3 regions of the Shewanella sp. KX20019 genome follow, and region 1 is predicted to be linked to each of the others. Evidence: predicted binding sites of a transcription regulator. Region 1 holds the regulator's gene; each other region holds the start of a gene.

Region 1 (10,393 bases):
AGTTTTTGCTACTAGCTTATCCAGAATACCGTTAACGAACTTATGTCCATCTTCAGCGCCGAATGTTTTGGCAAGCTCGATAGCTTCGTTAATCGCTACCTTATAAGGTACATCCTTACGGAAAGTCAGCTCATAAGTCGCTAAGCGAACAATCGCTTTTTCGACAGGGTCAACTTCATCTAAAGGACGAACCAAAAATGGAGTGATTAACTCATCCAATTGGCTTTTCTTTGTTGCTACGCCAGCCAATAACTCACGAAAGTAAGCTATATCGACACCATCAACATTTTGTTCAGTTAGAAACTCATGCTCAACATCAGCAATATTGTTGCCACTTAGCTGCCAAGAGTAAATGGCCTGAACCGCTAAACGACGTGCCTTTCGGCGCTCTGAAGGCTTCATTAAATTGTCCTAAATTACAGGTGTTCTTCAAGTGCTTGCAACACGTTAACCATCTCTAGCAGACCCAAAGCAGCTTCGCCGCCTTTGTTGCCTGCTTTAGTACCTGAACGTTCAATAGCTTGTTCAATAGTATCAGTGGTTAAAACGCCGAATGAAACAGGAGTATCAAATTCAAGAGCAACTTGAGCTAAACCTTTATTACATTCGCCTGCAACAAAATCAAAATGAGGTGTACCACCACGGATAACCGCACCAAGTGAAATTATTCCGTCAAATTTCCCGCTTGCAGCAACACGACGTGCAGCAAGTGGCAATTCAACCGCGCCAGGCACTTTAACTACAGTGATATTTTCATCTGCAACTTGGCCAAAACGCTTAAGAGTGTCTACCGCACCATCAAGCAAACTATCTACAACAAAGCTGTTGAAACGTGAAACTACAATCGCAATCTTTGCGTTTTTCGATTCGATATTACCTTCAACTACGTTCATTTATCTTACCTAAATTAGCTTAATTACCCAGCATGGGGGCGGAAGAGGCGGTATGATACCACAGCCATTAACGCTGATCCCCATGCAATTTATAAGAAAAGTACTAAATTACCTCCTGGATGGTTTTTACCTCCAAGATAATATTTTATTCTGCTATATAATCAGTTACTTCTAAACCAAAGCCCGACAGCGAATGATAACGCTTTGGTGAACTCAGTAAGCGCATTGATGTCACACCTACATTCGCTAGAATTTGTGAGCCTACACCGACTTGACGTGAAGTTCCTTGCCACTGAGGAGCAACCGGTGCGCTACCGTTATCTTCAGCTTCAAATGCTTTCACTTTAGCTAAAATGTCACTGCTATGTTCTTGATGCCCGAGCAGCACCAGTACGCCACCGTCTTCGCTAATGCGTTGCATTGCTTTTTCTAACGGCCAACTACGTTGCTGATCGCGCTCGGAATGTAATAGGTCGTTAAAGGTATTTTGCAGGTGAACACGCACAAGCATGTTCTCAGTCACAGCACCTTTGACTAATACATAGTGCAGTTGATTATCGATGGTGTCGCGGAAAGTCAACATATCGAATTCGCCAAAACGCGTAGGCAATTTACATTGCGCTTCACGTACTACGCTGGTTTCTTTAGTGTTGCGATATTCAATTAGATCGGCAATGGTGCCCATCTTTAAACCGTGCTTTTCAGCAAAAATTTCAAGATCAGGACGACGCGCCATGGTGCCGTCATCATTTAAGATTTCAACAATAACTGATGAAGCTTCGAAACCCGCAAGCCTAGCTAAGTCACAACCCGCTTCTGTATGACCAGCGCGAATAAGTACTCCGCCCTCTTTTGCCATCAATGGGAATATATGGCCAGGCTGAACAATATCACTAGGCTTAGCATCTTTGGCCACAGCCGCTTTAACCGTAACGGCGCGATCTTGTGCGGATATACCGGTAGTTACGCCTTCAGCCGCTTCAATAGACATCGTAAAATTGGTTGAGAACTGTGCATTGTTGTTCGTGACCATCAAAGGCAGGTTTAGCTGCTGGCAGCGTTCTTTAGTCAACGTTTGGCAAATAAGGCCACGACCGAAAGTCGCCATAAAGTTAACCGCCTCAGGCGTCACCATGTCAGCAGCCATAATCAGGTCGCCTTCATTTTCTCTATCTTCGTCATCCATCAAGATAACCATCTTACCTAGACGAATATCTTCGATGATCTCTTCTATACTATGTAGCGCCATGTTTAGACCTTTATATTGTATTGCTGCAGTTAGCTGAGGTCGCTAACCTTTATGCCTATGCTGGCAAAGCAGCCTATAAATTTAATGATTATTTTTTTGAGCGTCTTAAGATAAATTTTATCTTTAAAATCGCCTTAAGCCAGTTTTTAACGTAAAAAACCCGAGCGAGCTAACAGTTCCATGGTAACTTCAGACTTAGGTTGTTGTTCTGTTTGATCAGATGAATAGCTCATCAACCTTTCTAAATGACGAGCAATTAGATCAACTTCAATATTAACGTTATCGCCTGCCTTTAGGTTTACCAAGGTTGTTTCTCCCGCGGTGTGCGGCACGATGGTTAGTCTAAATCGATGCCCTTGCACCTCATTAACCGTTAAGCTTACACCATCAATGGTAATTGAACCCTTGTGAGCGATATAGCGACCCAGCTCAACTGGAGGCGACAACCAAAACTCAAGCGCCTGGCCACGAACTTGTCGGTCATCAACGCGCGCAATACCATCTACGTGACCACTGACCATATGGCCACCTAACCTTGTGGTTGGCGTGACTGCCTTTTCTAAATTAACCGCAGTGCCTACTGCATAATTGGCAAAACCTGTAAGACTAACCGTTTCAGCTGAGATATCTGCAACATAGCCATCTGCAAGTCGCTCAACCACGGTTAGACATACACCATTGGTTGCAATGCTGTCTCCGAGTTTAACGTCCGACAGATCAAGCTTAGCGCTGGCAACGGTTAATCGAATATCATCACCGCGACGTTCAACTTTTCGTAAATGACCTACAGATTCAATAATTCCGGTAAACATAAAGTTAATTACTCATTCTTAACGTCAAGCGAGTGTCTTTTCCCACTTTACGTTCATCTATTAGATTAATACTTGGAACTTGAGACATGGTTTCAAAATCAGGTAATGCGAGTAAGTCTCGCCCCTGAGCACCGAGTATTTTCATTGCTTGGTATAAAATAATTTCATCCGCTAAGTGCTCGCTAACAAACGCACCAGCAAGCGTAGCACCAGCCTCGACTAACACCGAGTTACAGGTTTTGCCAAGTAAAGTGAGCAGAGCAATAAGGTCAACTCGCTTTTCTTTGGCGGGTAATACTTGGTGACTAACATGAGCTGGCCACGCCGACTTAACACTCTCAGGATAGTCACAAGTACTAATGAGTAAAATGGGGCTGTCGATGGAAAACATCTTTAGCTCAGCGCCGAGCCGTGCTTGGCTGTCTAATACTACACGCAGCGGTTGATGCAGTTCTGCTGGGGCGATCTCATTTGATAAAGATCCCAATTCGCTATGGCGGACATTTAGACTGGGGTCATCAGCAAAAACGGTCTCAATGCCGGTGATCAAAGCGCAATGTCTTGCGCGCACCCGCTGTACATCTCTTCGGGCTTCAGGACCAGTAATCCACTTTGACTCGCCATTCGATAATGCCGTTTTACCATCGAGGCTAGCGGCGAGCTTTACGGTCACCCACGGTAAGCTCTGCTGCATTCTTTTCAAAAAACCTAAGTTAACCTGCTTAGCAGCATCGGTTAATAAACCAACGTCAACTTGAATACCCGCATCACGGAGCATGCTAATACCACGACCAGAGACTTGTGGGTTAGGATCGGTCACAGCAATAACAACGCGGCTAACTTTGCTTTCGATCAATGCTTTGGCGCAAGGCGGGGTTCGGCCATAATGGCTACATGGCTCCAATGTGACGTACGCGGTGGCGCCAACAGCATCATCACCCGCCATATTAAGCGCGTAGACTTCGGCATGTGGGCCACCAGCACGAATATGGTAACCTTCACCAACAATCACACCGTCTTTAACTAATACGCTGCCAACACAAGGATTTGGGCGGGTGGTATAGAGTCCTTTTTGCGCTAACTCAATAGCGAGACTCATCATTTGATTGTCTTCAGTTGACCACATAGTGAAATGAGTTCCGATTAATCAATAAGGTAATAGGCAGATAGTACTACTGCTGTAAGTTCGCAATAGCTTCGCCAAACTCCGACACATCTTCAAACGCGCGATAAACGGATGCAAATCGGATGTAAGCAACTTTGTCTAAATTGACCAATTGGTCCATCATTAAGTTACCAATTAGCTCTGATTTAACTTCACGCTCACCTGTTGCACGCAGCATTGACTTAATCTTAGTTAAAGACTGCTCTATTTGGTCCATAGATACCGGTCTTTTCTCGACCGCTCTAAGCATGCCGCCGCGCAATTTCTCTTCATCGAAAGGCTGGCGACTACCGTCCTGTTTCACTACCCGTGGCATCACGAGTTCAGCACCTTCAAATGTAGTGTAACGCTCATGGCATTGCACACACTCCCGGCGGCGACGTACCTGATGGCCATCGGCGACAAGTCGCGAATCAATCACTTTAGTGTCTGTTGCGCTGCAAAATGGACAATGCATCTGGCCTCCGGTCAGGTATTAGAAGTATTTCGTTAATGATTTAGAATCATCATTATAAATTGCCAACAAAAATGGCCGCATAAATGCGGCCATTAAAGTTTACCTGATTTAACGCTTAAGGTTAACCGTAAACAGGGAACTTAGCGCACAATTCAAGAACCTGCGACTTTACTCGCTCGCTAACTGCAAGATCTGAAATGTCATCAAGCACATCACACATCCAGTTAGTCAACTGCACAGATTCGTCCTCACCAAAACCACGACGGGTAACGGCTGGAGAACCAATACGCAGGCCCGATGTCACAAACGGTGAGCGTGGGTCATTAGGCACTGAGTTTTTGTTGACGGTAATGTTGGCATTACCGAGCGCTGCATCAGCTTCTTTACCGGTAATATCTTTGCTGATTAGATCAAGCAAGAATAGGTGGTTATCAGTACCGCCAGAAACAACATCATAACCACGTTCGATAAACGTGCGTGCCATTGCTTTTGCGTTTACGACAACTTGCTCTTGGTAAGTCGTGAACTCTGGGTCTAGTGCTTCTTTAAATGCAACCGCTTTAGCAGCGATAACATGCATCAAAGGACCACCTTGACCACCAGGGAATACTGCTGAGTTAAGCTTTTTGTAAATCGCTTCATCATCAATAGCAGAAAGGATCAAACCACCACGAGGACCCGCTAAGGTCTTATGCGTAGTCGTAGTAACAACATGGGCGTGTGGGAGTGGATTTGGATAGATACCAGCAGCAACAAGACCCGCTACGTGAGCCATATCAACGAATAGGTAAGCACCTATTTTATCAGCGATTTCACGGAACTTGCCCCAATCAACAATACCTGAGTATGCGCTGAAACCAGCAATGATCATCTTAGGTTGATGTTCAACCGCTAAACGTTCAACTTCAGCGTAATCAATCTTACCAGTTGATTCGTCAATACCGTACTGAACAGCATTATAAAGCTTACCAGAGAAGCTAACATGTGAGCCGTGAGTCAAATGACCACCGTGAGCAAGGCTCATACCGAGTACAGTATCGCCACCTTGAAGTAGCGCCATAAATACGGCAGCGTTAGCTTGTGAACCAGAGTGTGGTTGAACGTTAGCATACGTTGCGCCAAACAACTCTTTGGCACGAGAGATAGCGAGCTCTTCAACAATATCAACATGCTCACAACCACCGTAATAACGCTTACCAGGGTAACCTTCAGCATACTTGTTAGTAAGCTGAGAACCTTGAGCTTCAAAAACGCGAGGGCTAGTGTAGTTTTCTGAAGCAATGAGTTCGATGTGCTCTTCTTGACGACGAGTTTCATCTTCAATCGCTGCAAACAATTGTGGATCGTAATCCGCGATATTCATGTCTTTTTTCAGCATTATTCACTCCAGCTGTAAATTCTTATAGTAGGGTTGCGCGGTATGATACAGCGCAATTGATCACAATCCCAGCATTAGAAACATGAAATTACTTGCAATTATCCATGAACGACATTTGATAAAGAGCAAATCTCCACGGTAAACTTGCTCAGCGATTGTATTACATAGAAAAAACGCCTTTAATCTATCGATTCATTACCTTGGGATAAAAATACAGAAAACTCTGTTCTATAAATAATCCGGCTCATCTGCCTTTATTCGCCGATAGTGGCATGCAGAATGTCGATGTTCTATTGACCACCTAGAGCGAGTTACACTTTTCACCTAGTATCGATAAGCTAACCGTATGCTCGTGCGGCTTTCACTATCATCATTGCGATAAAAAACATTACGATTATCAATCCCAGCTAAAGTGCCACTGCGGTCAATTCGTTCATGGTGCATACTCACACCAAAGGCTCTAGTAATGGGTACTTCAAGGTAAGCTTCGTATCGATCACGGCTATCTTTAAAGTCTAAATCGCTCTTATTAGGATTCCATTCACTGCTGCGATTAAACTCTTTATCATCAATAGAATCCCAACGCTGCGAGGTGACTTTTAAGCCTAACAGTAGATCTCTATAACTAGCTTCAACTTTCACTTTTGCGGTGTGACCTAAGGCATAAGCATAACCGCCCTCCCAAAGTACAGATTTAGTCCCCCAAAACTGTCCACCTGAGGCACGGTAATCTTTACTGGCAAAGGGTTTAACCATACTAAAATCAGCAAAAATATCACCGCGAACGCTGATATTAACATCCGAATTTTGCCATTCACCGCCAACAGATAAGCCAATAACATTTATAGCAGCGTAGAAGCCCTCTTCATCTTCCTGGCCTAAACTACTGTATTCAACTCCCATGGATGGGCCGACAAACCAGCTATGCCCCCAGGAGTCACGTGAGCCCGCTATTGGCTTCGCCTCGTCAGTGTAACCCCCTAAAAAGAGTGATGATGACAGCTGCCAATCTTCAACCCCCTCTTCAGAGACACCTAGTTCCATATCAAGCTCTACTAAGCTAGGTGTTGCAGACAAGGAATCGTATTGCCCCTGTACGCTGTCAATGCTGGCTTCAATACCAAGCAGCATAGTCGTGGTGGAAATATCAGCCACATCCTTAGTCGAATATAAAATACCACTGTAAATGTCGAATTGATCTTGAGCTTTTTTTCGGTCAAAGCGGTTGGGCGAATCGTAACCAAACCAGCCACGTATGGTTCTTGATGGATTAAATACTCCAGCAAAGGTTGCCGGTAGCCAACCCTCTTTAGTCTCCAACATCTCTGATAGTTGGAACAAGCTTTCACCTAATACTGAACCACCAAAAGTGGTTACTATTTGATCGTTAATACTGACGACCTCTTTATACTCGGCAAACACCTCCCATATACCTGATGCCAAAAAGTTACCAAGCATTGATTCATAATAATTAAAATTATAATTACGGAACGCTTGATGGTAGAGCGCGCCGGCGTAAGCGTGTCCCCAATTCATGCCGACTTCATTATCATCAAGCTTCCATGATTCAGTCGTGACAATGCGATCAACAAAATACTGTCCAGTGTTGCCTTCAATCTCGTAATCAAAATCCTCTTTCATGCTCTCTTCACCGGATTTATACAGCAGCTCACCGACAACTAAAACGACACTAATTTCAGCTAATGCTCCCCACCAATCTTTTTCAATTAGTTGCGGTAATGTAATTGCGGGATCGCTTTGTGACTCACGAGTAATAGCTGCAGAAGTGTGGGCTGAAGAAGCCATTAACATTGCAAAATTGGAGTGTGAACTTGTATTAGATGCAGGTAGAGAAGTCACTACAGGCGCTTGCACAGATAACCTTGCCGACACCAAACTTCCTGTCAAATCTGCTTCATCCGCCCACGCAGGCGCCTTGAGAGCAAAAATAACAGTAACGAATACTGCATACTTTTGAATTTTCAATTTATTCCCTTAAATTAACCAATCAGATTGCTATCACACAATCGTTACTGCAGCTCTCTTTGAACTCGGCCACATTTTTACGTTAACAACTGTTACGCTGATGTTACATAAATTCAGCTGAAATATCAGCAAATCCCGCAATTTGAGACAATACTTTTATTGAACTGCAGACCCCTAAGACAAAGTTCAGATTTAAGTTAAGCCGCGATTCGAGTAGAATTGCAGCCAATCCCAGTCAATGAGAAATAAAATGGCGCAGTTTGTATATAGCATGCTTAGAGTGGGCAAGATTGTTCCGCCTAAAAAGCAAATTCTAAAAGATATCTCCTTAAGTTTTTTCCCAGGTGCCAAAATTGGTGTGTTAGGGCTCAACGGCTCGGGTAAATCTACCCTGCTGCGTATAATGGCCGGCCTCGATACTGAAATTGAGGGCGAAGCACGACCAATGCAAGATCTTAAAATTGGTTACTTACCGCAGGAACCAAAGCTAGATCCAAGCCAAACTGTACGTGAAGCACTCGAAGAAGCGGTGTCGGATGCAAAAAATGCATTGACTCGCTTAGATGAGGTTTATGCGCTTTACGCTGAACCTGATGCCGATTTTGATGCACTCGCGAAAGAGCAGGGTCAACTTGAAGCTATTATTCAATCACAAGATGCTCATAATCTTGATGTGGTGCTAGAGCGAGCAGCTAATGCTCTACGCCTGCCTGATTGGGATGAAAAGATTGAAGTACTCTCTGGTGGTGAGCGCCGCCGCGTCGCGATTTGTCGATTACTGCTTGAAAAGCCAGACATGCTGCTACTTGATGAGCCAACCAACCACTTAGACGCCGAGTCTGTTGCGTGGTTAGAGCGCTTTTTACAAGATTACGCCGGCACTGTTGTGGCAATTACCCACGATAGATATTTCCTTGATAATGCTGCTGGTTGGATTTTGGAACTCGACCGTGGTGAAGGGATCCCGTGGGAGGGTAACTACTCTTCATGGTTAGAACAGAAAGATGCTCGTTTGCAACAAGAATCAGCCACTCAAAGTGCCCGTCAAAAGACGATAGCTAAAGAGCTTGAGTGGGTGCGCCAAGGTGCTAAAGGACGTCAGTCTAAAGGCAAAGCGCGTATGGCTCGCTTTGAAGAGCTTAATACTAATGACTATCAAAAGCGTAACGAAACCAACGAGCTGTTTATTCCACCAGGACCACGTCTAGGGGATAAGGTTATTGAAATTAATAACCTAACAAAATCTTATGGCGACCGAGTACTGATCGACGATTTAAGCTTTTCAGTGCCTAAAGGCGCGATTGTCGGCATCATCGGTGCCAACGGTGCGGGTAAATCAACACTGTTCAAAATGATCTCCGGTGCAGAACAACCAGACAGCGGCAGCGTTGAAATTGGTGAATCGGTACAGATTGCATCTGTAGAGCAGTTCCGTGATTCAATGAATGATAAGAATACCGTTTGGCAAGAGATCTCAGATGGTCAAGACATCATGCGGATCAACAACACTGAAATTCCTAGCCGCGCCTACGTTGGCCGCTTCAATTTCCGTGGCGCAGATCAACAAAAGATCATTGGGACTTTATCTGGTGGTGAACGCAATCGAGTACATTTGGCAAAGTTGATACAGGCCGGTGGTAACGTATTGTTACTCGATGAACCTACTAACGACTTAGATGTTGAAACACTGCGAGCGCTAGAAGAAGCCCTGCTTGAGTTCCCAGGTTGCGCGATGGTCATTTCTCATGACCGTTGGTTCCTCGACCGCATCGCAACACACATTCTTGATTATCGCGATGAAGGTAAAGTTAACTTCTACGAAGGCAACTACACCGAGTACTCAACCTGGTTAAAGGACACCTTGGGTACTGACGTTGTTGAGCCCCATCGTTTGAAGTATAAGCGGATGACTAAATAGATTAATAACAGTTTAAAACAGAGGCTTCGGCCTCTGTTTTCTCGCATTCCATTACCTCCAGCTGATGACCTTTTCTAAATAGCAAAAGTGCATGTAGCCCGAGTCATTACGTTAAACAAAACCACATTAAAAAATTGAATAGTCGAAATTCGATATTTAACTTACCAATACCCAACGATACAAATAGCTTACTTTCCGTCTCATCACTCATTGCTTGGTTAAGCAGTACAAGAGTCAAAAAAACGCCTACAACTTATTTTCACCTGGGCAACAAAAAAACTCAAAGTATGAGATGCTAGGTTAAAAATCAATGGAATAATAAGTACTAATTACCATGGATAATAAAAAACCTTGCCACAAAAGATTACGCTCAGTCTTCATTGGCACCTGCAGATAAGAAGAACTAAATAATGAACAAGATTTTTCGCCTTTCATTACTGGGACTAACCTTACTTAGCCCTTTTGCCATAGCAGAGTCCGTGACCGAATTTGACGGTCCCTATGTGATAACACCGGCACCAGCGCAAACCACAGC
Region 2 (10,393 bases), 1.7 Mb from region 1:
AGCTGACTATAAACTTGAGTCGCAAGCTCGCGAGTGGGTAGCAAAATAACCACACGTGGATCGCGCTTACTCAATGCTCTACACGAAATCATCCTTTGCATTGCAGGTAATAAGAACGCCAAGGTTTTACCTGAACCTGTTTTAGATGATGCCATTAAGTCTTTGCCAGCAAGGGCAATAGGTATGGCTTGTTCCTGGATCTCTGTTGGGGTGTCTATACCCATGTGCTTTAAGGTTTGTAAAAGACGTTGATCCAGTGAAAAATCGGTGAATTGCAAAGGTGAACTCCTAAAATAATCTGACCGAGTATTATAGCCTAGATAGGTAGAGGAGAGCTATGATTAGCCATTAAGTTTATCTTAAATAGACTGCTAGTAAGGGTCGATATAGATAAATAGCACGATAGTATTCACTTAATTAGATTAAATCAGTTTAAATTAAGCGGCTGTAATGGAGTAATATTGGTCTGTAATATGGAAAAACAACAAACCAACCGTAAATCTTCATTGATTGCAGGAGTCAACGCGCGTGTCGGATAATAATTCAGTTCAAATTGGACTCGCTTTAGGAAGTGGTGCAGCTAAAGGCTGGGCGCATATTGGGGTGCTCAATGGGCTGGCGAAAATGGGTGTTTATCCCGATAAAATTGCTGGCTGCTCTATCGGCGCAGTTGTAGGAGCTGCCTATGCTAACGATCATCTCGGAGAGTTAGAGGCATGGGTTAGAAGTTTTAGTAGTTGGGATGTTCTCGGGCTGATGGATCTTAGCTGGCGTAAAGGCGGGCTCATTGGTGGTGAAAAGGTTTTTGATGTATTGCAAAAACGCATGGGTGACATGCAGATTGAGCAGCTGAAAAAACCATTTACGGCGGTTGCTACGGACCTATATTCTGGCCAAGAGATTTGGTTTACCGAAGGCGATTTGCGTCATGCAGTGCGCGCATCATGTTCCATGCCTGGTATTTTGCCCCCCGTAAAAGTGGGCGAACGCTGGCTGGTGGATGGCGCAGTAGTGAACCCCGTACCTGTATCAGTAAGCAGAGCAATGGGTGTCGATATCGTTATTGCGGTTGATCTACATGGAATTCGTCGCGGTCATCTGCAAGTATTGCCAGTCAATATGAAAAGTAATAAGCCAACCAACCAGGAGGTCGCAGAAGCTGAGAAGCATCAAGAGCTGGGCTTTACCGATCTGCTCGCGCGCGGAAGAGATTACATCGCTGGCCTAACGGATAAATTTTCACCGAACAACAAAATCGGCGACCACATCAACCCCAACCCCGGTATGCTTGCGGTGATGTCACAATCGATGGAGATATTAGAGCAACGTCATAAGCGCGCAAGGCTAATGGGTGACCCGCCTGATATTTGTATCGTGCCTGACTTAGGTGATATCGGTACCATGGAGTTTCACCGTGCGGAAGAGGCTATTGCAGCAGGTGAGGCGGCAGTCGAGCAAGTTGCCCACCTTATTGAAGCAGCACTGGCATCATATCGCTAAATAACGAGAACAAGTTAATAGCAAATAAAGGGCCGTCAGGCCCTTTTTTATGTGTTATTACAATTTAATCAATCAAGTTTTACAATCATCTTACCGCGGTTTTTACCTTCAAATAGTCCGATAAAGGCCTCTGGTGCGCTGGATAGCCCTTCATAAATAGTTTGCTCTGCGGTCACTTTGCCTCCCGCTAGCCATTGACTCATTTGCTTAGCAAATTCTGGGTAATGAGCCCAATGTTCAAACACTATGAAGCCTTCAATCTTTAGCTTCTTCATGATGATCTGTGCCAAGTTGCTCGGCCCTGGTGTTGGCACGGTATCGTTGTATTGTGAAATCATGCCACAAACGGCAATGCGACCATGATCTTTCATATTGTTCAATGCGGCTGTTAGATGATCGCCACCAACATTTTCAAAATACACATCGATGCCTTCTGGTGCTACTGTCGCCAATGCAGCGGTTAGGTCGCCACAGGTCTTGTAGTTAATCACGGCGTCAACACCGAGTGATTTGATATGCTCTGCTTTCTCGTCTGAACCAACTGATGCAATAACGCGAGCGCCCATTAATTTACCAATCTGCACTGCGACACTGCCTACAGCACCTGACGCAGCCGAGACGAATAAGGTTTCTCCTGCTTTTAACTCAGCAATACGATTAAGGCCTGTCCATGCGGTCATGCCTGGCATTCCAAGGACACCTAAGAAATGTGATTCGTTGATGGGGGTTTGCGGTAGGCGGGTTATTTCTGTGCCATCGCTAACATAATGGCTGCGCCAGCCGTGCATGCTATTAACCATGCTGCCAACAGGAAATTCAACATTGTTTGACTCAATAACCTCACCAATTGCACCACCTTCTAATACGGCACCAATTTCAAAAGGAGCGATGTAGCTCTTTCTATCAATCATGCGGCCACGCATGTAGGGATCTACTGACATCCATAGATTCTTTACTAGAAATTCACCATCATTAATCGCAGCTAAAGTCACTTCTGCTTCGGTAAAGTTACTGGCATCAGGCAATCCTTCTGGGCGAGACTTAAGTTGAATTTGCTTAGTGTTCATAATGATCCTTTATTTTTGTTTGTGCGCAAAGTAAGTGGTCGTATCATAGCCAAGCAACAAAATTAATGCAAATGCTTTGTGCGCAAAATAACTTTGCGCAAAGTAAATCTACTGTCAGCTAGTTTTGTTAACTGTAGTCAGGTAAGATCGCCGCAGTTAATATAAGCGGTGAAGGTTGTAGTGAAGAACAAAGTATCGAATAACGAGACCGAAGCATGTCTATCGGATAATGTCTGTTTTGCGCTGTATACCGCAGGCAATGCCCTTATGCGTGCTTATCGACCTTTGTTGGATCAGTATGAACTCACTTATGCGCAGTATCTCGTGATGCAAGCATTGTGGCTGCAAGATAGAGCGAGCATGACCCAGCTGTCACAAGCCACTCGTCTGGACATGGGCACATTGACTCCGATTGTTAAACGTTTAGAGAGCAAGTTTTTTTTACAACGTTTGCCTGATGAAACTGATGAGCGTAAAAAAGTTATTGCGCTGACTGAAGCGGGATTAGCACTGCAAGCCGATGCGCTTTCGCAGAAGCAAACTCTGCTCAATAAGGTCAATATGACTGAGCAGGAGATTGAATCACTACGCACACTGTGCCTGACCTTAACCAGCGAACTGAATCAAAAGTAAGCAGTCAGTTTTACCACTCCAAAAACGGCACGCTTCCTGCTTTAGTTAGACTATAACTAAATCAGTGCCGAATTTTTGACGATGAATCCATTAAGTAGTATCAATACCCCTGTTAATAGCGGCGCTGTGCTGGCAGATGCATACGGTGTGTCAAGCACTCAGACTGGCGTTGGCAGCACTGCAGCTGTGCAAGCGGTTAATGCTGGCGTACCAGCCTCGACAACGAATACCGCGGCTAATGATGATGGCCTAGTGTTATCTGGCCGAGCAGAACGCGCGCAGAAGATAGAAGCGATGGCGAAAGACTTCTTTCAAGATGGTAGTTTTAGCTCAGAGAAACTGCCTAGCCTCATTCAACGGCTTTACCAAGACGGCATTTTGTCCGATGGACAACTCAACCGCCTAACCAACAGTGGCTTTGATATTCCACCCGCAGAAGAACAGTCCCTAGCTGACTTCATCGATGAGCAGCGTGCTACGCTAACCAACAGTGGCGAAGATAGAGAGTTGGCGGGTACGTTAGATGAAGCAAAGTGGATTATGCGCACGATGGATTCAATCCAATCTCCAGCTGTTGCGCAGAAAGCGAACCGCGTCGCTAGCGATATTACTGCCTTGCTAGATTCAGATAGAGCATTAACGGATCAACAAAAGAATCAATATCAAGGGATAAAATCTTTGATGCAACTTGCTTCTATGACAGGTGAGCACCAACAAGCCACTGGTCAGCTGAATAGTTATTTGGCGCTCGCTAAACAACACTAAGCACGTTGGATCTGCTTGCCCTAGCTCAATGGCTTCAGTTGTAAAAAATGAGGCCTACTGTACACAGTTATAAACACCAAAACGGCTAACAATTCCCCACTCAGCGCAGATAAACATTTTGTTGTTTACTCGGATTATTCAACTTCCTGTTGCATCAACAGTCAGTTAAAGATAAGCCATAAATCTTCTTATTTATTTATCCACAATTTATCCCAACTTTATACTGTCACTAGCCCGCTTATAGGCCATCGTCAAGGGCATAATTTTAGATAAGCGTGATCGTCCCCAGTTATTTTTTCTTATTAACTTCGTTGTTTAAAATAATGATCTGGATCAAAGTACTGGCAGTCTTTTTATAGCTTAATGCGCTACATATTGTGATTTAGAATAAAAGTGCCACTATATGTAGTGTTGCTTGTAGCTGATGTAAAATAGGAGTTATACAATGCCAGTAGTTATTAAACGGGATGGTTACCGTACGCCTTTTGACGAAACAAGGATTAAAGACGCAGTGATAGCAGCTGCTAACTCGGCAGGTATTGATGACACCGCTTACGCAGCACAAGTCGCGAAACAAGCAGCGGATTCGGTGGCCAATTTAGATGAGATAAATATTCACGATCTTCAAGATGCAGTGGAAAACTTGTTAATGGAAGGGCCATACAAATCATTGGCACGTGTGTACATTGAGTACCGCCACGATAGAGATACAAAACGTGAAGTGAGTAGCAGACTCAATCAAGAGATCCGTGGCTTAGTTGAGCAGAGTAATGCGGCGCTATTGAACGAAAATGCTAACAAAGATTCAAAAGTGATCCCAACTCAGCGCGACTTGTTGGCAGGTATTGTTGCTAAGCACTATGCCAAGTGCCACATTTTACCAAAAGATGTCGTTGCGGCCCATGAGTCAGGTGAGATCCACTACCATGATTTAGATTACGCACCATTCTTCCCAATGTTCAATTGTATGCTGATTGATCTTGCAGGCATGTTGACCCAAGGCTTCAAAATGGGCAATGCCGAGATTGAAACGCCTAAATCTATTTCAACGGCAACAGCCGTTACTGCGCAGATCATCGCGCAAGTTGCCAGCCACATCTATGGCGGAACCACGATTAACCGTATTGATGAAGTACTGGCACCATTTGTTGCTAAGAGCTATGACAAGCATTACCAAGTCGCGCTGACTTGGGGCATTACTGATGCCAAAGCATTTGCGACCTCATTGACAGAGAAAGAGTGTCATGATGCATTCCAGTCGCTTGAGTATGAAGTTAACACTCTGCATACCGCCAATGGCCAAACGCCATTTGTGACCTTCGGCTTCGGGTTAGGGACCTCTTGGGAATCTCGCCTAATTCAACAGTCTATGATGAAAGTGCGTATTGCTGGATTAGGCAAAAACCGTAAGACAGCCGTTTTTCCAAAGCTTGTTTTTGCTATCCGTGATGGTATTAACCATAAAACGGGTGATTGTAACTACGATATCAAGCAACTTGCGCTAAAGTGTGCAACAACACGTATGTACCCAGATATTCTTAACTATGAGCAGGTTGAGAAGGTTACCGGTTCATTTAAAACGCCAATGGGTTGTCGTAGCTTCCTCGGGACTTTTGAGGAGGATGGAGAACTGGTACATGAAGGGCGTAATAACATAGGTGTGGTAAGTTTGAACCTGCCGCGGGTTGCACTTGAAGCGAATGGCGATGAAGCTGAATTTTACCGTATCTTAGATGAGCGTTTGCTCATTGCCCGTAAAGCATTAGATACTCGTATCGCTCGTTTAGACGGCGTTAAAGCGCGTGTGGCACCGATTCTCTATATGGAAGGTGCATGTGGCGTACGATTGCGTGCAGATGATGACGTCTCAGAGATCTTTAAGAATGGCCGTGCGTCAATCTCTCTTGGTTACATTGGTTTACATGAAACCATCAATGCACTTTACGGCACAGAGGCTCACGTTTACGACAATGCATTACTGCGAGAAAAAGCAGTTGAAGTGATCAAGTACTTGAAAGCAGCAACAGATATGTGGAAAGCAGAATCTGGTTACGGCTTTAGCCTTTACAGCACACCAAGTGAAAACTTATGTAGCCGTTTTTGTAGCATCGATACCAAAACCTACGGTGTGGTCGAGGGGGTGACTTCAAAAGGTTATTACACTAACAGCTTCCATCTAGACGTTGAAAAGCAAGTTAACCCGTACGATAAGATAGACTTTGAACAACCGTACCCAGAGATCGCTAACGGCGGATTCATCTGTTATGGCGAGTTTCCAAACATGCAAAACAATGTAGAAGCATTGGAAAATGTGTGGGATTACAGCTACTCAAGAGTGCCTTATTACGGCACTAATACACCGATAGATGAGTGCTATGACTGTGGCTTCATGGGGGAGTTTAGTTGTACCAGTAAAGGGTTTACTTGCCCCAAGTGCGGTAACCATGAGCCAAGTAGAGTGTCGGTGACTCGACGTGTATGTGGTTACTTAGGCAGCCCTGATGCAAGGCCATTTAACTATGGTAAGCAGGAAGAGGTTAAGCGCCGAATTAAGCACCTTTAATTTAAGGCCTGCAAGAACGAAACAAGGTGCTTTAATTGGCACCTTTTTTTGTTAAGGAAAATCTTAATATGCATTATCATCAATATTATCAGACCGATGTAATTAATGGCCCTGGTACTCGAGCTACGCTATTTGTTTCAGGTTGTGAGCATCAATGCCGCGGTTGTTATAATCAATCAACTTGGAATCCATGCTCTGGTCATCTGTTTGATGAGGCTATGACACAGACCATCATTGATGACTTAAATGATACTCGTATAAAAAGGCGAGGGCTTTCTCTTTCTGGTGGCGATCCACTTTTCCCTGGCAATGTGACGGCTATTCTTGAGCTGGTTAAACGGGTAAAAGAGCAATGTCCTGGTAAAGATATTTGGCTGTGGACCGGCTATTTAGTCGGCCAATTAACCACAGAGCAGCAAGCGGTGGTCGATCTGGTCAATGTGGTTGTCGATGGCAAATTTGAGCAACTACTGGCTGATCCAAGTTTAGTTTTTAGAGGCAGTAGTAACCAAGTGATCCATTATCTAAGATAAGCTAAGCATAAACCTAGGTAATATTGCACTATATGCTGTTATAATGAGGCAATAATGACAAACAGCGTCAATACTTTATTTGAGGCTGTTTTTGTTTCTAAATATGTAATTTAGATTTGAATTTAAGGTTTGTAAATGAATTTAAAGCAGGAGCTGCAAACGCTCAACGATAAGCTCGATAAGTTTCGTCGTAAGTTAGCAGCAGCTGAAAAGCGCGATGACCCTGGGGTTATAATCCAATTTAAACGTGAGATTGCCACTTTAACTAAGCGTATTGCTAACGTTAAAAATCAGCAAAATCGTGAGTTAGGTAAAGAAGGTTCAACGGTTAAAGACCTTAAATTTAACCGTGTACTGACTAAAGCTGAACAAGCGGATATGGGTAAATTGAAAAAGTCAGTTAAAGGATTAGTGGTTGTTCACCCTATGACTGCACTTGGTCGCGAAATGGGTATAAAACAAGTTACTGGTTTTGCAGCGAAAGAATTTTAAGCAAACAGTAGGCTGATTTATTCATTTAGTGAGCCGCTTCAAGTTTATGTTTAAGTGCGCAGCTTATGCTGCGCTGTAGCGTCACACATTGTCATTGAATGATTAACTAGCGATAGTTAATGTTCGGGATTTTGTGTCGCCGTTAAGTTAGTTCCAATTCACATTTTCTCTTTATCAGGATTTCAGCAGTCTCAGGGAATGAGAGTAGTCGTTAAGGTTTTATCATGTCGATTAAATATATCGCGTCTTCAAAATTGCCAACACCTTGGGGTGTTTTTGAAATGCACGGCTTTGAAGATAGCGAGACAGGTAAAGAGCACGTTGCGCTTACATTGGGCGTATTTGATGCCGAGAGCCCCATTTTAGGTCGTATTCATTCCGAGTGTTTAACCGGTGATGCGCTTTTTAGTTTACGTTGTGATTGTGGTTTTCAGTTGCAAACAGCGATGCAGAATATTGCTGAAGTTGGTCAGGGATTTATCCTTTATTTGCGGCAAGAAGGCCGCGGTATTGGGTTACTGAATAAAATCAGAGCCTATGAGTTGCAAGACGCTGGAGCAAACACTGTCGAGGCAAATGAGCGTTTAGGTTTTGCTGCCGATATGCGTAAATATGACATGATTATTCCCATGATGGAGCAGATCGGTGTCACTAAAGTTAGACTGATGACCAATAACCCAAGAAAAGTAAAAGCGATGCAAAGCTTTGGTTTAGAGGTTGTTGAGCGTGTGCCACTTCAAGTTGGTAAAAATCGCTATAACGAAGGTTATCTTAAGACCAAGTCGACTGAATTAGGGCATATGATGTCTGAGTATCATTTTACTGAGGAAGATAAAGGCTAGGTTCACTAACCGTGGCTTTTCCATGGTTATACCGCTATATTCAGGGCTATCAATTAGAGAACAGTTAAGTTTGCATTTAATTTATGGCCCTTTCGCGTTACCTCTCAATTTTGCTGATCATTTTTGTCCTGCCGGCCAATGCTGAAACAGATTACAGCCATTATGCATTTGCCAATTATTTAGGTAGCGGTGTTTACCGTACCGCTGGCCAAAATGCGACGGTTGTTAATATCCCTATAAGCTTTGACCTTGAGCGAACAGAAACAGAGTCCTTAGTACTACGCACACCATTATCACTCGGTTTCTACAATTTTACTTGGAGTGATATTCCAGACGGTGACTTTCCTACTAGTGTAGGAACAGCCACTTTTACCCCTGGGATAGAGTATCGGGTGAAGACTTCAGATACCCATGAGTTTCAATCCTATGTCGATCTGGGTGTCGGTACGAATACCACTAATGGCAACGATGTCATCATTTACTCTGCAGGTATGTCGAGCCTGCTTGATTTCGAACTTAAAGAAACAAAGCCTATCTGGGTAAACCGCATCTTTTTTGCGGGCTACAACAGTCTTGATGAAGGCCCTAATGAAACCTATTCAGCGATTCAATCTGGCGTTGACATAGGCACTAATTATCATTTTCAGGTTGCAGATATTGGCGTAGAACCAAGATTTTTTGTCGCCGGTTATTGGTACTTTGATAAGCTTAGATTTGTGACTCCTTTTGAAGAGGATGTTTTGGTGACAAATAGTTTTGAAGCTGGGATAACCCTGGCTTTTACCAAGCCGGTCGGATGGGATCTGTTTAATATGAGCAGATTTGGAGTGAGTTATCGTCGGGGGGACGGTGTACAGGTTTGGCGGCTCATTTTTGACTTTCCTATATGACGGTCAATTTAACGGCAATAAAAGAAGGCTTAACAACTGTGGTTGTTAAGCCTTCTTTAGTTATTTCCCCCAGATGTTGGCATTTACTTGAGTGTCATCATTTGAGTCTGTGCTCGGCTTATCAGTCGCCCTGCTATTGGCTGCGCGCAGCGTTTTATCACTGGCTTGATAGCCGTCATCCCTTGGCTTTCTTGCTGGCAAAGGTAATTTGTTCATCTTAAGGTAAAGATATTCAACCTTCTCTCTGGCCCAGAGGGTTTTACGCAGAAATCTTAGACTCGACTTGATGCTTGGATCATGTTTGAAGCAGCGCACATTGATGCGTTCCCCAAGCTCTTCCCAGCCATAATGCTCGACTAGATCGTTAAGTAGGGCTTCTAGCTTGATACCGTGTAATGGGTTGTTTGCTTGTGTCATGGTTACGTTCATTGCAGATACTATTGAGGTAATTATATCAGTTAAATCACTATATATGTCAGCTCAATGCAGAGCAAAAAAAAGAGAGCCGGTAAGGCTCTCTAAAATGTTGTTAAAATCGGTCGATGATTATTGGAAACTTAACTCCCAAGCGTTAATCGTGCCAGTATCGCGTCGAGCATTATCAACGGCTTTCAGTTGCCAATTGCCAACGGAGTCGCTGCCAGACATATCGACGGTGTAAGTCTTAACAATGTCGTTTGCACTGCCGCCGGTATTATCATGTAATACCGCGATTTGACCCGTAGGGCTATGCAGCTCTACTTGTAAATCACCAATGTAGGTATGGCTAATATTTACTTTTACCGTGACAGTACCTGAATCACCCGTTCGAGCGGCTGCAATTGTACTGGTGACACCTGCGCTACTGTTATCTGGGATACTGTAGCTACTGTTATTGCTATATGTCGCAGGACCGCCTGTTCCGCCGCCCGTTCCACCACCGTTATCTTCAGTGAAACTTGCAATAAGGTTTACACCACTAAATGCGCTGTAGCCTTGAACCATAACGTAATATGTACCTGATTGTGCGCTAGTGATAGGGCATGATTCAACGTTTCCGCCTTTCCATGGACGACAATCATAGCTATCAGATGTTGGCGCTGCGCCAAATTGCACGTAAAGGTCCGCA
Region 3 (10,393 bases), 1.1 Mb from region 1:
AGCACGCCCATCGTCGCCAAGAAAGTTATTAACAACAGCAGAAAACTGGCCTCGTCCACCACCATGCATGAACAGAACATGATAATTTGCAGGAATATCCATTAACGATCGAAGATCAGCTTCTGCCTGTTCCGTTAATGCAATGAACTCTTTGCTGCGATGGCTTATTTCCATCACTGACGTGCCCATATCATTCCAATTTAATAACTCTTTCTGCGCTTTATGCATAACAGCTTTAGGTAACATGGCAGGCCCAGCACAGAAATTATATATAGCAGTCACAGATTTTGTCCTTCTATTGTGATCGATAAAAACAGTCGACTCTTGTAAAACTTAGTCGAGTATAGCCTAACTGTCTGGTCTCTAAAATGAAAAAAACATTTAGTGGTTAGCGGTTATTAAAATATAAATTTGTATTAACTATCATTAACACAACGAGTATTATTAGATTTTCCCTAGACAATGAGCCTTTAGCACATTGACTGATTTCTTTAAGACCAGACATTACTTTTAACAAAGCTTTTGTCGGCACACTGGACTGTAAATGTTTTTAAAATCTACTGCTTTTATCAGTACTTTATCTCTGGCTGCCCTTTTATCTTTTAATCAAGCTCTCGCAACCCCCTCTCATTATGCCACCCTATCGGATAACTTCGGCCAGTATTTTCACCGTGAATTAAAAAGTTATAAGGTTCCAGGGGGCGCTTTTGTCATCGTTGAGGGTAACGATGTACTAAAACTTGATACATATGGTAAACGGGATAAAAATAGCAACTTAGCAATTAACGCTGATACTGTTTTTAGATTGGCTTCAGTGTCAAAGACATTTGCAGGAACCCTTGCAGGCATGTTGGTTGCGGAAAAAAAGCTAGATTGGCAACAACCCATTGTTAACTACCTACCAGAATTTACACTAGCCGACCCGCAATCTGCACGGCAAATTAACTTAGGCCATATTATTGGCCATAGCACAGGTTTATGGCCGAATAGTTATGACAACCTAGTCAATGCTAATATCAAAATACCAAAAATTATAGGCAAATTCGAAGAGATTACACCTATGTGTAATCCAGGTGTTTGTTATGGCTATCAAAACGTGGCGTTTTCTTTCATTCAATCCGCAATTGAACAACAAGCAAACCAAAGCTATCAAGAAATGTTGCAAACACGAATATTTGATCCATTAAAGATGAAATCTGCCACATTGGGATTCAATGCGTTTCAACAAACAACTAACCGAGCCGAGCCTCATGTTAAAACAAAATCCGGTTTTAAGCAGGTAAAGGTAAAACAAAATTACTACCGACTCGCACCAGCTGCTGGCGTAAATGCCAGCATCACTGACATGTCTAAATGGCTAATCGCAAACTTGGGACAGAACCCCGAGGTGATCTCTACAGACTTAATCAAAGATCTAACAACGCCCGGTATAAAAACGACTAAAGAGTTACGCCGCCGGGATTGGCGTAGCCATCTAGATAGTGCACATTATGGTAAAGGTTGGCGAGTATATGAATTTGAAGGTCGACCTCTCATATACCACGCTGGATGGGTTGCAGGTTATGTAGCAGAAATATCCTACTCGCCGGAGTTAAATATCGGTATGGCTATGCTTCTTAATGGTGAATCAAGAGTCGTCGCTAAACTTAGTGCAGAGTTTTGGCGAGATGCGTTCTTAACCGCTGACAGGCTTGATAAAAAACACTGATCTAATTGAGAATACTCACTTTTAGCACTCGGTCCCTATTTTCCAGGTCGGCTTTAAATACCAATCAGGATAATAACGTTCTACTCAACCTGTCTTTTGGCAAGTTATCAAGGCAGTGAATGATGTAATGGTTGCTCCCGACATGCTTAAGGTACTTCGTCCACCCTTGCAGCTCAGATGTTGTGAAAGCCGCTAATGCTGCAGTTATGATACGCTGTCAAATTTAGACAAGCGTTAATCTTGTTGCTTTTAGACAGGTTTTGCCGAGTGCTAAAGCACTAATACCGCCTTGCGATTTAGAATAGCAATAAAAAAGGATGCCAATGGCATCCTTTTTTAGCATTTGTATCAAAAGATACAATTAAGCTTCAGTATCTGGCTCTGACTTTTCAGAATCGGCTACTGGTGCACTTTCAGCTTCAGCGGTTGGCTCTGTGATGATAGGGTTACCCTCTTCATCAAGCTCAACTTCCTCGTCCTGAATTTCATCAATGCGTTGTAGGCCGACGACCTTCTCATCTTCCGCGGTACGGATAATGGTCACGCCTTGAGTATTACGACCAATACTAGAAACACCTGTCGCAGGAGTACGTACTAGGGTGCCTTTGTCACTGATCAGCATGATTTCGTCATTATCGCCAACTTGAACAGCGCCAACAACAGCACCATTACGTTCGCTAATCTTAATCGAAACAACACCTTTAGTACCACGACTCTTAGCTGGATACTCTGACAATGAAGTACGCTTACCGTAACCATTCTCAGTAACCGTTAAGATAGCACCATCGCCTTTAGGCACAATCAGTGACACAACTGCTTGACCATCATCGAGCTTAATACCACGCACGCCTGTTGCTGTACGTCCCATTGCTCTCAGGGCAATAATCTCTTCGCCTGTTTCAGGGTCGAGTTTAACTTCACCTGTTTCGGCGTTACGAGCTTTTTCGTTAAATCTAACGACTTTACCTTCGTTAGAGAACAGCATGATATCGTCATTACCATCAGTAATATCAACACCAATTAGCTGATCGTCATCTTTAAGGTTTACGGCAATAATACCGTTAGCACGTGGATTGCTATAGGCAGTTAACGCAGTCTTCTTAACCGTACCGTGTGATGTCGCCATGATAATGTACTTATCATCAGCGTACTCACGTACCGGTAGAATTGCAGTAATGCGTTCGCCTTCAGAAAGAGGTAATAAGTTAACGATTGGACGACCACGAGCCGTTCGGCTTGCAAGCGGTAATTGATACACTTTCAACCAATACATTTTACCAAAGTCAGAGAAGCATAAAATCGTATCATGGGTATTGGCCACTAACAATTTTTCAACAAAATCTTCGTCTTTAACCTTAGTCGCAGCTTTACCCTTACCACCACGACGCTGCGCTTGGTAATCACTTAACACTTGATATTTAGCATAACCAAGGTGAGAAAGTGTAACCACAACGTCTTCTTCGTTAATAAGATCTTCAAGACTCATATCAACTTCATTGGCATTGATCACAGTGCGACGTGTGTCGCCAAAGTTTTCAAGGACTTCATGAAGCTCTTCAGTGATGATCTCCATCAAACGCTGTGGGCTGCTGAGAATTAGAAGTAACGCTGCAATAATTTCAAGCAACTCTTCATATTCAGCAATGATCTTGTCATGCTCTAGACCCGTAAGGCGGTGCAAACGAAGCTCAAGGATGGCCTGTGCTTGTTGCTCTGTCAGGTAGTACTTGTCATCACGGATCCCAAACTCTGGCTCCAACCATTCAGGACGAGCAGCATCATCACCAGCCTTTTCGAGCATGCCTTTAACATGACCAAGTTCCCAGCCCTGCGCAACCAGTTTAACTTTGGCTTCGGCAGGTGTTGGGGAGGCTTTAATCAGCGCAATAATAGGGTCGATGTTGGCAAGAGCAACAGCAAGAGCTTCCAAAGTATGGGCTCTTTCACGTGCTTTTCGCAGTTCAAATACAGTACGACGAGTAACAACTTCACGACGGTGAAGAATAAAGCACTCTAACATCTCTTTAAGGTTAAATAGTTTTGGCTGACCATTAGTCAACGCCACCATATTGATACCAAAAGAGCACTGCATCTGTGTTTGAGCATATAAGTTGTTAAGTACAACTTCGCCAACTTCACCACGCTTGATCTCAACCACAATACGCATGCCGTCTTTATCAGACTCATCACGTAGGCCGCTAATCCCTTCAATCTTTTTATCTTTAACAAGTTCGGCAATCTTTTCGATTAAACGCGCTTTGTTAACTTGATATGGGATTTCGTGAACAATAATTCGCTCACGGCCGTTATCTTCCGTTTCAACCTCAGCCCGTGCGCGCATAACTGCTCGGCCACGACCCGTGTTATAAGCATCAATAATGCCTTTACGGCCATTAATGAGTGCTGCAGTCGGGAAATCTGGACCCGGAATGTATTCCATCAACTGTTCAATGGATAAGTCCGGATCTTCGATAAGTGCTAAACAACCCGCAATCACTTCACTAATATTGTGAGGAGGAATGTTGGTTGCCATACCCACTGCGATACCAGATGACCCATTAACAAGTAATGTTGGTATACGTGTTGGTAATACAGCTGGAATAAACTCTGTACCATCATAGTTAGGTACAAAGTCAACGGTCTCTTTTTCAAGATCCGCTAATAGCTGATGCGCAACTTTATCCATGCGGATTTCGGTATAACGCATTGCTGCTGCAGCGTCACCATCGACAGAACCAAAGTTACCCTGGCCATCGATAAGTGGATATCTCATTGAGAATGGCTGCGCCAAACGAACAATAGTGTCGTATACCGCAGTATCACCATGTGGATGGTATTTACCGATAACGTCACCAACGACACGAGCCGATTTCTTATAAGGCTTGTTCCAGTCGTTCTTCAATTCGTTCATGGCGAACAATACGCGACGATGAACAGGCTTTAAGCCATCACGAACATCGGGCAGTGCCCGCCCTACAATTACGCTCATAGCGTAATCGAGGTAAGAATTCTTTAATTCGTCTTCAATATTAATTGGTGTTATAGATGAAGCCAGATCAGTCATAAACTGCTCGATCCCCTGAAATGTAGCACGCAACTCTTGCTTATAAGAATGGCCATGCTTGAAAACGTGATTTGGCATTCTAACACAGTTATTTCATGGCGCTAGACCCAATACAGCATTCATTCTAAATATGCAGAAAAAGGGAATACTATTGATTAAAATCAAGGCATAAGTGTATTTTATAATCACATTTAGCGATTCCTATAAAACCACACGATATCCGCTTTGTTTATTGGCACTAATCATTATAATGAGTACAAAAGACGAATTAATCGATCTGAGGTAATTACAGTGCAAAACAATAATAATGTCGATCCTGCAGAGATTGCTAAATTTGAAAAAATGGCGGCTACTTGGTGGGATCCAAACGGTGAATTTAAGCCGCTGCACAATTTAAATCCATTGCGCCTCAATTATATTGATCAAACTGCAGCAGGCATTTTTGGCAAGAATGTCCTTGATGTCGGCTGTGGTGGTGGCATTTTATCGGAAAGTATGGCGCGGATAGGCGCTAATGTTACTGGTTTAGACATGGGTGATGAACCACTCGACGTCGCTAGACTACATGCATTAGAGATGGGGATCTCGGTTAATTATATAAAGAACACCGCTGAAAACCATCGTGATGAACATAGACAACACTATGATGTCATTACTTGCATGGAGATGCTCGAGCACGTACCAGATCCCAGGTCAGTGATCCAAGCCTGTGCCGACATGGTTAAACCGGGTGGCTTTGTCTTCTTTTCAACTATCAATAGAAATATGAGAGCGTATGTCGAAACCATTCTTGGCGCAGAGTACTTATTGAAAATGTTACCTGTTGGTACCCATGATCATAATAAGTTTATAAAACCTTCTGAACTTATTGGTCTTGCGGATAACGCCGAGCTTATCTGTAAAGACGCTGTAGGGATAACCTATAACCCCATTACTGATATTTTTAGGTACACTAAAAGCTTAGAAGTCAACTACATGATTGCGACAGTAAAAAATGACTGATAAAAATTGCGCTTTCAAGCACCGACCCATTAAAGCGGTGCTTTTTGACCTTGATGGCACACTTGCTGATACAGCTCCAGATATGGTTGATGCGCTTAATATTAGCCTTCACGAACAGGGCTACTCGACAGTAACCTATAACCAATTGCGTAATTCAGCCTCCCACGGCAGCCTAGCAATGGTTCAAGCGGCGCTTCCTGACGCAAGCGAGGATATTCAGCTTCAGGTGCAATTAGCCCTGCTAGACAATTATGAAAAGATTAACGGCAACAACTGTGATTTATTTCATGGGCTCAGGCCTTTTCTGAGTTTGTTAACACGCCATGATATCCCTGTTGGTGTGGTCACTAATAAACCCGCGCGTTTTACTCGGCCATTGTTGATTAAATTAGGTTTAGATAAGCAAATGTCAGCCATAGTCAGTGGAGATAGCACGTTTTATTCAAAACCTCATACCGCCCCTATGCTACTCGCGGCTCAACAGATGGGTGTTAGTGCAGACCACATACTTTATCTCGGTGATGCTGAGCGAGATATGGTTGCAGCACGGGCAAGCAATATGGTTGCTGGTTTAGCTAAATGGGGCTATATCGGCGCTAATGACAATATTAGCACTTGGCCATCTGACATTAACTTTGATGATCCCGACGCACTGACCATTTGGCTCAAAGATCAACTTAATGAATAAGGTGTATCTCTTAGTGAAATGATCTAAGAAGATCGCTCAAGGATCCTGCGATCTTCAGAAGCTTTTTTTGTCGGCTATATATTCAGCAACTGCTAGGAAGTCAAATCAAAACAAGCTTTAAGGGTTAGCTGTTACTAACTGCCGAGATTATCCTCAAGATATCCACAACTTGTACCCATAATTCGTACTTGCAAATAATCAATAACCTCACTATCTTGTACCTAAGAATTTTAAAAACACTATATATTGTGTGTTAGTGGCAATCGCAGGCACTATTTAGCAGTTTGTGTCAATAAATAGCAGGCCACTGTTTTATGGTTTTGCTTAGATTGTTTACAGGGAAATGTACGGTGCACCTCATTCAGGTCACTTTCATCAATATAAGAACCAAGGTTTATCTTTAATGAATAGTAATATGACAGTCACAAAACGTAGTGGCGAACGTGAGACCATCGATCTCGATAAAATCCATCGCGTTATTGAATGGGCAGCAAAGGGACTGACTAATGTTTCAGTGTCAGAAGTTGAACTACGTTCTCACCTACAGTTTTTCGAAGGGATCCCAACTGAAGCGATCCACGAGACTATCATTAAAGCCGCAGCAGATTTAATATCCCCAGAGTCACCTGATTATCAGTTTTTATCTGCTAGATTGGCGATCTTCCATCTGCGTAAGAAAGCATTTGGTCAATTTGAACCACCAAAGCTGTATGACCATGTAGTTAAACTCGTAGAGCTTGGCAAATACGATGCACACATACTGCAAGACTATAGCCGCGAAGAGCTCGAAATATTAGGCAGCTACATCGATCATTGGCGTGACATGAACTTCTCTTATGCAGCCGTTAAGCAGCTAGAAGGTAAGTATTTAGTTCAAAACCGTGTCACCCATGAAATTTACGAAAGTGCACAGTTTCTTTATATTTTGGTCGCTGCATGTTTATTTGCAAAATACCCAAAAGAAACACGCCTTAAGTACGTCAAAGATTTCTACGATGCGACATCAACCTTTAAGATTTCGCTACCAACACCGATTATGGCGGGTGTACGTACTCCAACCCGTCAGTTTAGTTCATGTGTACTTATTGAATGTGGTGATAGCCTTGACTCTATTAACGCAACCTCTTCATCGATTGTTAAATACGTATCGCAAAGAGCCGGGATTGGCGTGAATGCGGGTCGTATTCGTGCACTAGGTAGCCCTATTCGCGGGGGAGAAGCATTCCATACCGGCTGCTTACCGTTTTATAAGTATTTCCAAACTGCTGTTAAGTCTTGTTCACAAGGTGGTGTTCGTGGCGGTGCGGCGACGCTCTTCTACCCTATCTGGCATTTAGAAGTTGAATCGTTACTTGTACTTAAAAACAACCGTGGTGTTGATGACAATCGCATACGCCATCTCGATTACGGTGTTCAAATTAACAAGTTAATGTATCAGCGTCTAATCCAAGGCGGGATGATCAGCTTGTTCAGCCCGTCGGACGTGCCAGGCATGTACGATGCGTTCTTCGAAGATCAAGATGAGTTTGAACGTCTCTACCTTAAGTACGAAGCAGACAAGAGTATCCGCAGGCAAGAAATTAAAGCAGTAGAACTATTCTCATTGATGATGCAAGAGCGTGCCTCTACGGGCCGTATCTATATTCAAAACGTAGATCACTGCAATACACACAGTCCATTTGACTCAAAAGTAGCTCCTGTTCGTCAGTCTAACTTATGTTTAGAAATTGCATTACCAACTAAGCCACTTAATAACATCAATGACTCAGAGGGTGAAATTGCCCTTTGTACGCTATCTGCGTTGAACTTGGGTGCGATTAAAAGGCTTGAAGAGCTTGAGCCATTAGCAGATCTTGCCGTGCGAGCACTGGATAACTTGTTAGATTATCAAGACTACCCAATTATCTCAGCAGAAAAGGCGTCGATGAATCGCCGTACACTCGGTATAGGTGTTATCAACTTCGCCAATTACCTTGCTAAAGAAGGTGTACGTTATTCTGATGGTTCAGCCAATAGCATTACCCATAAAACGTTTGAAGCTATTCAGTACTATTTACTAAAAGCCTCTAACAATCTTGCGAAAGAACAAGGTGCATGTCCATCATTCCATGAAACGACATACGCTAAGGGCATTTTGCCAATAGACACCTATAAACGCGATTTAGACAAGATCTGTGATGAGCCATTACATATGGACTGGGAAACGTTGCGCGAAGAGATTAAGACCCACGGCTTGCGTAACTCTACCCTGTCTGCACTGATGCCTTCTGAGACATCTTCACAGATCTCTAACGCAACGAATGGTATTGAACCACCACGTGGTTTAATTAGTGTCAAAGCAAGTAAAGACGGTCAGCTTAAGCAAGTTGTACCCGATTTTGATAAGTACCAGCACAGTTATGAACTGCTATGGCAGATGCCTAACAACGACGGTTACATACAGTTAGTTGGTTTAATGCAGAAGTTTGTTGACCAATCTATTTCAGCCAACACCAATTATGATCCAGGTCGCTTCGATGGCGGGAAAGTGCCAATGAAGGTACTACTAAAGGATCTATTGACTGCTTACAAATACGGTGTAAAAACACTTTACTATCACAATACGCGTGATGGAGCTTCAGATAGTCATGACGATATCACTGCCATTGAAGTCGAAGATGACGACTGTGCAGGCGGCGCATGTAAGATATAAATCCAGCGGATTTTATCACTCGTATTTAAACGTTAATTAAAGGGGGCTTGCCCCCATTATCGGAAGATAGAAAAATGGCCTACTCTACATTTTGTCAAACACCCAATAATGCAATGCTTGAACCGATGTTTCTCGGGCAGTCGGTAAATGTTGCACGTTACGATCAGCAAAAATATGAAGTTTTCGAAAAGCTTATTGAAAAACAGCTTTCATTCTTTTGGCGTCCAGAAGAGGTCGACGTCAGCAAAGATAAGATTGATTATGCTGCGTTACCAGCACATGAAAAGCATATCTTTATTTCGAACTTAAAATACCAGACTTTGCTTGATTCAATTCAAGGACGTTCACCAAATGTGGCATTCTTACCTTTGGTATCTTTGCCAGAGCTAGAAACATGGATTGAGACATGGTCATTCTCCGAGACTATTCACTCTCGTTCATACACACATATCATCCGTAATATCGTTAACGACCCATCCATAGTATTTGATGATATCGTCCAGAATGAAGAGATCCTGAAACGTGCAACGGACATTGCAGCCTATTACGACAAGCTAATCAAACTTAGCCAAGCATTTCACCTGCACGGTGAAGGAAATCATCAAATTGATGGTGAAGTCATTGAAGTGACAAAGCGTGAAATAAAGAAAGCACTCTACCTATGTATGGTGTCAGTTAACGTACTTGAAGCCATTCGCTTCTACGTTAGTTTTGCTTGCTCATTTGCTTTTGCTGAACGTAATGTTATGGAAGGCAACGCTAAGATCATTCGTCTTATTGCCCGTGATGAAGCATTACACTTAAACAGTACGCAACACATTTTAAAAATCATGCATGCAGGTAAAGACGATCCTGAAATGGCTGAAATTGCTAAAGAGTGTGAGCAAACTGCTATCGACATCTTTGTCAAAGCAGCAGAACAAGAGAAAGAATGGGCAAAATACCTATTTAAAGATGGTTCAATGATTGGTCTAAATGAGACAATTCTTTGCCAGTATGTCGAGTACATTACTAATGAGCGCATGAAGGCGGTTAATTTTGAATCTCCATATGCAGAACAAACGAACCCACTGCCCTGGATGAAAAACTGGCTAGAAAGTGATGCTGTCCAAGTGGCGCCTCAGGAAGTAGAAGTTTCATCTTATTTAGTCGGTCAAATTGATGCCTCTATTGAAGAAGATGAGTTCTCTGACTTTGACCTTTAACAACGCCAGTTTTAAAAAGGCGCCTATCGTTAGC

What was found. The regulator NrdR, encoded in region 1, represses ribonucleotide reductase genes. The targets are predictions, from matches to a motif close to AAACACNANATNTNGTGTTT.
Region 2: a site for NrdR is predicted at 4,360-4,379, ahead of nrdD (anaerobic ribonucleoside-triphosphate reductase). Genes of this name have one in related genera too.
Region 3: a site for NrdR is predicted at 6,697-6,716, ahead of nrdA (class 1a ribonucleoside-diphosphate reductase subunit alpha). Genes of this name have one in related genera too.

What each region holds. Positions count from the first base shown of each region.
Region 1 covers NZ_CP068437.1:1,598,509-1,608,901, reverse strand. The annotation lists gene nusB (transcription antitermination factor NusB) at 1-402, opposite strand, end outside; gene ribH (6,7-dimethyl-8-ribityllumazine synthase) at 417-893, opposite strand; gene ribBA (bifunctional 3,4-dihydroxy-2-butanone-4-phosphate synthase/GTP cyclohydrolase II) at 1,039-2,142, opposite strand; gene JK628_RS06995 (riboflavin synthase) at 2,289-2,954, opposite strand; gene ribD (bifunctional diaminohydroxyphosphoribosylaminopyrimidine deaminase/5-amino-6-(5-phosphoribosylamino)uracil reductase RibD) at 2,959-4,080, opposite strand; gene nrdR (transcriptional regulator NrdR) at 4,127-4,576, opposite strand; gene glyA (serine hydroxymethyltransferase) at 4,698-5,954, opposite strand; gene JK628_RS06975 (DUF3943 domain-containing protein) at 6,279-7,940, opposite strand; gene ettA (energy-dependent translational throttle protein EttA) at 8,191-9,858, shown strand; gene JK628_RS06965 (shewanella-like protein phosphatase) at 10,269-10,393, shown strand, end outside.
Region 2 covers NZ_CP068437.1:3,329,527-3,339,919, reverse strand. The annotation lists gene JK628_RS14610 (DEAD/DEAH box helicase) at 1-278, opposite strand, end outside; gene rssA (patatin-like phospholipase RssA) at 529-1,500, shown strand; gene JK628_RS14600 (NADP-dependent oxidoreductase) at 1,569-2,567, opposite strand; gene JK628_RS14595 (MarR family winged helix-turn-helix transcriptional regulator) at 2,748-3,200, shown strand; gene JK628_RS14590 (hypothetical protein) at 3,282-3,965, shown strand; gene nrdD (anaerobic ribonucleoside-triphosphate reductase) at 4,411-6,528, shown strand; gene nrdG (anaerobic ribonucleoside-triphosphate reductase-activating protein) at 6,597-7,061, shown strand; gene JK628_RS14575 (YibL family ribosome-associated protein) at 7,197-7,553, shown strand; gene ribA (GTP cyclohydrolase II) at 7,778-8,395, shown strand; gene JK628_RS14565 (hypothetical protein) at 8,479-9,285, shown strand; gene JK628_RS14560 (VF530 family DNA-binding protein) at 9,346-9,702, opposite strand; gene JK628_RS14555 (S8 family serine peptidase) at 9,832-10,393, opposite strand, start outside.
Region 3 covers NZ_CP068437.1:2,711,055-2,721,447, forward strand. The annotation lists gene serC (3-phosphoserine/phosphohydroxythreonine transaminase) at 1-282, opposite strand, end outside; gene JK628_RS11880 (serine hydrolase domain-containing protein) at 545-1,708, shown strand; gene gyrA (DNA topoisomerase (ATP-hydrolyzing) subunit A) at 2,070-4,772, opposite strand; gene ubiG (bifunctional 2-polyprenyl-6-hydroxyphenol methylase/3-demethylubiquinol 3-O-methyltransferase UbiG) at 5,064-5,774, shown strand; gene JK628_RS11895 (HAD family hydrolase) at 5,767-6,462, shown strand; gene nrdA (class 1a ribonucleoside-diphosphate reductase subunit alpha) at 6,866-9,154, shown strand; gene nrdB (class Ia ribonucleoside-diphosphate reductase subunit beta) at 9,229-10,359, shown strand; gene yfaE (class I ribonucleotide reductase maintenance protein YfaE) at 10,334-10,393, shown strand, end outside.